2 regions of the Shewanella sp. NKUCC06_TVS genome follow, and region 2 is predicted to be linked to the other one. Evidence: predicted binding sites of a transcription regulator. Region 2 holds the regulator's gene; the other holds the start of a gene.

Region 1 (3,298 bases), on a different contig from region 2:
CTACTTTGTGGATGTTAATTTTCCCTTGACTGAGCATGCGATCAAGCGCGCGTAATTGCCATTTGTTTAAGCCTGCGGTTTTGCGAACTTGCTTTATCTGTTGCAGTACTTCTACGAAGTGCTGTTGTTTATCTTTACAAACCAAATAAGCGGCGAGTACCAGCACTGAGCGGCCACGACCCATAGCACAGTGGATGAGTACCTTTTTATTGGCGCGCACTTGGCGGTGCAGCCAGTTAACGGCTTGATTGAGTTGGGCACTGGTCGGCACACTATGATCTAAGATGGGAATATTTAAATACTCAATATGATCTTCAAACTGTGACCAATCTAAGCCATCAAACTCAGCGGTGACATCCAGAATGGCAGTGATCTTATTGGCTTTAATCTTTTCCAGATCCGCAGGAAAGAGTCGACAACCGAGATACAGATGTTCATCTATCCTCTGCATCGATGGCACTGAATCACATTTTCTCGCCCAATGGTTATAGAGTCGGCAACCCAATAAAAAAGGGATAAAACCCCAGCGAATATACCAAGGAATAGTGCCATCTTGGCGTTTTCTAAAAATACTGGCGCGATTAAACCAATAGGCTGAGCCGACTAAAAACAGTGACAGACTTGTCCATGCACAAATGAAAGTGAGCAGGGGAGAAGTGTCTGTTACTGCAAAATAGGCTAACAATACTGCACCTGCAGTGTACAAATATTTGATGTGGATCTTCGTTAGCATGCAAGTCCTCCAATGCCATTGTTCTTGGTTAAAATCGTTGCACTTGAATGGATAGATGTCGAGATGAGAGATGCAGAAATGAGCGAGTCTAAACCAAAAGGGTGGCAGTAGACGAGTCTATTGCCACCCTAAAGTGAGGTTTGTTTAGCACTTAGTATCTTTAGCTTTAACACCTTCTTTGACTTCTTCACAGGCATCTTCGATGGCGTTACCTGTATCAGTCATTACTTCATCGATTTTTTCGCCCGCGTCTTCGGCTTTGTTATCACTACAGGCCGTTAAACCTAGGGCGAGTAATAATGCGAATGCTGCACTTGTCATCAGGGTAAATGGTTTCATATCTATCTCCTTTTCTAAAAAAATTATAGTCGCGGTGATTTACCCTTAAGGGCATTGATCAGCAGAGAAATCACTAATAACACAATAAATATGAAGAAAATGATTTTCGCTATTCCCGCCGCTGCGCCAGCAATCCCAGCAAATCCTAACAACCCGGCAATCACGGCAACAACTAGAAATACTAATGTCCAACCTAGCATAATAACCTCCTGCCCTTGTATTAATCCTTCGCATGACCGTTTGTGTCACTTGTAAGGTAACGGCTAATGGTTATTTTTAGATTGCGAACATAGTGCCAACTTTAAAAATTTTAAGTAGTTAATTGATTTTAAATATAATTTAAATCATTTTATTTAAAATGGTGTGAGTGAATTAAAAGAGGGGTAGGCAATTTTTACCTAAGCTTCGGTAAGAGTTTCAGCCTAATACGTTGAATCAAAGACTGTGAGCTGATGTCGTTCATAAGTAAAGATAAATAAAAGCCGACACTGTGAGTTTGTGTCGGCTTGAAGATATTATGATCTTATAATACAAGATGATAGAAGCTAAATACGTTTAAAAACGATTTAATGGTTTCCAGCGTTGCAGGCTAACCGGAATGCTCGCGCCTTGGGATAACAGCAGGTTAATGCGGGATTGATACGCCGCGCCCACCATTAAATGTTTGGCTAAATCCACCGCATTACGGGCCTTATAGTCATCTAAATAACTGCCTTTGGCCCACGCATTAAATGCGCCGAGCGCTGGGCCTGCCCAAATTTGGTAATCCATTTCGCGGCCGATTTCGCCTGTGTTTGACCAGCGGCTAGACAGACCCAAATACCAGCGGAAAATCAGCGCCATCTTACGTTTGGGGTTATCCAGTGCGCGCTCGATTTGCTTAGGATCGCGCTCGTTAAAGTGGGCGACTGTGCCCGCCCAAATATCATCGAGTGATGAGCGGAACACTTGCTCTTCGAGTTTTTTACGCTCGTCCACAGGGATGGCATCAATCGAATCGTAACGAGTATAGATTTCATAAAGCTTATTGGCGCGCATCGGGAACAGAGTGCCACGCTTTACCACTTGTAATTTCACGCCCATTTCGAACATATCGGCGGCAGGCGCCATAGTCACATCGGCCATTTCTGTGGTGGCGAGCAACTTACGGGTGTGTTCACTCGCGCCCGCTTCGACGCAAGCTTGGTTGATTGAACCTGTGACAATAAACGCCGCGCCCATGTTGAAGGTGGCTAATGCTGCATCGGGAGTGCCGACACCGCCGCCAGCACCCACACGGATGGGTGTCTTGTATTGATACTTAGCTTGGATTTCATCTTTGAGCGCCAAAATCGTCGGCAAAAGCGTGACTAACGGACGATTGTCGGTATGGCCGCCAGAGTCGGCTTCGGCTGTGATGTCATCCGCCATCGGCACAAGCAATGCCATCGCCATTTGGTCTTGGCTGATAAGACCGTCACTCACTAGTTGCTGGAGGATTTTGGCAGGCGCCGGTTCCATAAACTTAGTCGCGACTTCGGTACGGCTGATTTTGGCGATGACTTTGTTGCCAATGACTATTTCGCCATGCTCGTCGCGGCTCAAACCTGCTGCGCGGTAATAAATGATTTGCGGCGTTAACCCTAAAAATGCCGAGGCTTCGACCGTGCGTACTTTATGTTTTAAGAATAACTCAACACTGCCGCGCTCTAATGCGGGCTCGCTTGGGCTGTGAATTAAGTTAAAGGCGTAGGGGCCATTGGGCAGCGCCGCTTGAATGCGGGTAATGGCCGCTTCAACGCGGGATGGAATTAACCCCGCCGCGCCAAATGAGCACAAAATGCCCGCTTGGCCCAGCGCAATAACCAGTTCTTCCGAGGCAATACCGTTGGCCATAGCGCCGGCGTAGTAAGCGTATTTAACCCCGTGTACGCGGCGAAAATTACTGTCGCCTAAACTTTGGGTGCCAAGGGCAGGCGCAAAGGCGCTGACGGGGTGTGAGCCAAGAGGCGCTTGGCTGTCGCTTGTGGTTACTTCGGCCGTTTGCGCTATGCCTAAGCCTTTTTCGCTGTGATTGACTAAGTAACAGGCTTGGCTTAAATCTTTGAGTTTTTTGCCTAATGAGTCGATATCAAAGCTTAGCGCGGCATCGTTGACTTGCCACGGCCAAGGGCTGAGTTTTTCGTTATTGCTATTGTATTGATCTAGAGTATGGCTAGTCATAGGTGTTCTCATGTTATCAGTGCC
Region 2 (3,298 bases):
ATGGCCGCAGCGCCAGCTCCCAGTGGGGATTGGGCAGGAAGCGCACATCGAACATAAAGTCGGCTTCGGTGGGCATTCCGTGCTTAAAGCCAAAGGACTCGAAGTTGATCACGAGTTCTTTATCGACACTACCAAGGAGAATTTGTCTGACTTGGTCGCTTAAATCATAGATATTCAGATTCGACGTATCTATGTAGTGATCGACCAGTTTTGACATAGGCTCGAGCAGTTTTCCCTCCAGCTTTATCGCTTCTTGCAAAGAGACTCGGCTCTTCGACAAAGGATGCAAACGGCGGGTTTCGCTGTAACGCTTAAGCAGAATTTTATCGCTGGAGTTAAGGAAGAAGCTCGTTAACTCAGTATCTGGAGGTAGGCTAGCGAGTTGTTTTACTAAGACCTTATCCTGCTCAGGCATGTTACGCACGTCGACACTGATGGCGACGAGATCGTTACTGCCTTTGAGTTGCTCAAGCAAACTGCCAATCAATGGCAAGGGAAGGTTATCGACACAATAATAGCCGAGATCTTCGAGTACCCTAAGGGCGACAGATTTGCCTGAGCCTGAGCGGCCCGACACTATGACCAGTTTCATCCAGTGATTACCTGATAGAGTTCCGTTTCATCATGCGTCTTGCGTAATTGCTTTAATATTTGCTTGTCGCTCAGCTTTTCGGCCATGCAAGACAAGGTACTTAAGTGCTGCTGACATTGGTCTGCAGGCACCAGTAGTGCAAATAAAATATCAACAGGTTGCTTATCGATAGCATCAAATGCTATCGGCTCTTCACACTTAATTAGTATGGCAATGGGCTGATCTATATCGGCTAGTCGACCATGTGGAATGGCGATGCCGTTACCTATACCTGTGCTCCCCATCTTTTCGCGCGCCACTAGGCTTTCGAATATCTCTTGAGATGAGAGGGTCGGGTACTGGGCAGCGACTAAGTCGCTGATGAGTTCCAGTACCTTTTTCTTGCTGCCCGGAGTGGCGCAGGTAGTGCACTCCGGCCGCAGTATGGTACAAAGTTCCATTATTAGTGTTTTGTTAACTTCTCTTTGTGTTTAATAACCTGACGGTCAAGCTTGTCAATCAGGGCGTCTATAGCGGCATACATGTCAGCATGCTCTGAAGTCGCAAAAACTTCACCACCTATGAGGTTTATTCTCGCTTCGGCAATCTGCTGCATTTTCTCAACATTGAGCACAACGTGCACATTATTGATCTGTTCGAAATGGCGTTCAAGTTTTGAAAACTTTTCTTCTACATATGCACGTAACGATTCGGTAATTTCGATATGGTGCCCACTTAGGTTTATTTGCATAGAAACGTCCTCCGATATCCACTGTAGGTTATAAACTTTTACGCTGATTAGAAGGTGGAATAAGCATAGCCTCTCGGTACTTCGCAATGGTTCTGCGGGCTACGTTGATCCCTTGTTCTGCCAGAAGTTGAGCCATCTTACTATCGCTTAATGGTTTTTTCTGGTTTTCCGCTGCCACCAGTTTCTTTATAAAGGCTCTGATTGCTGTGGATGAGCACTCACCACCATCGTCAGTACCGACGTGGCTAGAGAAGAAGTATTTTAGTTCAAAAAGTCCCTTAGGGGTATGCATGTATTTTTGAGTTGTGACCCGTGAGATGGTGGACTCATGCATTTCTACCGCTTCGGCAATATCGTTAAGCACCATAGGCTTCATGGCTTCTTCACCGTACTCAAAGAAACCCTGCTGATATTGCACTATGCAATTAGCAACTTTAAGCAAAGTATCGTTACGGCTTTCTAAGCTCTTAATAAACCATTTAGCCTCTTGCAGATGGCCGCGAATAAATTGGCTATCGGCTTGGTTTTTGGTACTGCGTGCCATAGAAGCATAATGTTGATTTACATTGATTTTTGGCATGCAGTCAGGATTAAGCTCAACAACCCAGCGGCCATTTTTCTTCGACACAGACACATCTGGGATAACGTATTCGTCATTATTGGGCGTGATCAACAAACCTGGGCGAGGATTGAGGGTTTGGATAAGTGCTATACCATCCCTTAATTCATCTTCTTTTAATTTAGTTTTACGCATCAATAACCTAAAATCACGGGCGGCGATCAGATCTAAATGATCTTTGATCAGCATACGGGCGTTTTCTAGGTTGGGAGTATCAGCGGCGAAATGCGACAGTTGGATCAACAGGCATTCACTTAAATCGCGGGCGGCAACGCCTATGGGATCAAAATGCTGAATGCGCTTGAGTACGGCTTCGACTTCGTCAAGCTCAACTTCAGGATTGCCCATGGCTTCGAGAATTTCTTCAGTGCTTTGGGTGAGATAGCCCTGATCGTCGATGGCATCAATAATGGCGGTGGCAATGGCTAAATCGGTTTCAGAAAACGGCGTGAGGTTTTTTTGCCATTCTAAGTGTTCGTACAAACCTTCACTGGTCTCGCCTTGGAAGGGCATATCGTCTTCACGACTGCCGCCGGGGCCTGAGTTTGGGGAGGCGGTAAACACTTCATCCCATGTGGTGTCCATGGGGAGCTCATCGGGCATGGATTCTTTGGTTAGCGACTCTGCCGTGTCTATGGTGGAGCTGTCTTTTTCTGGTGGCAGAGTGCTAGATTCACTGAAGTCCGTATCGGATAGCGTTTGGTTTACAGGGGTTTTAGTGGCGTCGAATTGATCCTCTTCCAGCTCGAGAAGGGGATTAGAATCTAATGCTTGCTGGATCTCTTGCTGCAGTTCTAATGACGACAGTTGCAACAGACGTATGGCCTGTTGTAATTGTGGCGTCATGGTTAACTGTTGACCCAGTTTGAGCTGGAGTGACGCTTTCATGTTACCGCTGATCCCTACGTTATTATTGTTGGAGGAGGTCGCTTATTATCATTTTGAGTGAAGCCCAATGGCGGTATAAATTGTCTCCATAGGCTTCGCTCGAGTAACTATAGCCTGAATTGTTCACCTAAGTACACAGCCCTAACTTGCTGATTGTCTAAGATCTCTGCTGGAGTTCCTTCGGCAATCAGGTTTCCGTGACTCACAATATAAGCATGTTCACATACATCTAATGTCTCGCGGACATTATGGTCTGTGATCAGTACGCCAAGGCCGCGACTTTTGAGTTGTTCGATAATCTTCTTGATGTCGATAACCGAAATAGGATCGACGCCGGCAAACGGTTCATCGAGCAAAATGAACTTAGGATTAGCGGCTAAAGCCCGCGCAATTTCGACGCGACGACGTTCGCCACCCGACAATGACATGCCTTGGCTGTCACGGATGTGGGTGATATGAAACTCTTCGA

The links. Region 2 encodes sigma-54, which starts transcription at its own class of promoters, with help from an activator protein. Its sites were predicted from a motif close to GTTGGCACGNNNNTNGNNT; they were not measured.
Region 1: the regulator sigma-54 is predicted to act here: its motif matches at 1,354-1,372, upstream of KO531_RS01115 (DUF1328 family protein).

What each region holds. Positions count from the first base shown of each region.
Region 1 covers NZ_JAHKQX010000001.1:274,966-278,263, forward strand. The annotation lists gene KO531_RS01105 (diacylglycerol kinase family protein) at 1-733, opposite strand, end outside; gene KO531_RS01110 (hypothetical protein) at 878-1,072, opposite strand; gene KO531_RS01115 (DUF1328 family protein) at 1,096-1,272, opposite strand; gene pfaD (eicosapentaenoate synthase subunit PfaD) at 1,628-3,274, opposite strand.
Region 2 covers NZ_JAHKQX010000004.1:77,963-81,260, reverse strand. The annotation lists gene rapZ (RNase adapter RapZ) at 1-592, opposite strand, end outside; gene ptsN (PTS IIA-like nitrogen regulatory protein PtsN) at 589-1,032, opposite strand; gene hpf (ribosome hibernation promoting factor) at 1,035-1,322, opposite strand; gene KO531_RS05775 (RNA polymerase factor sigma-54) at 1,351-2,829, opposite strand; gene lptB (LPS export ABC transporter ATP-binding protein) at 2,937-3,298, opposite strand, start outside.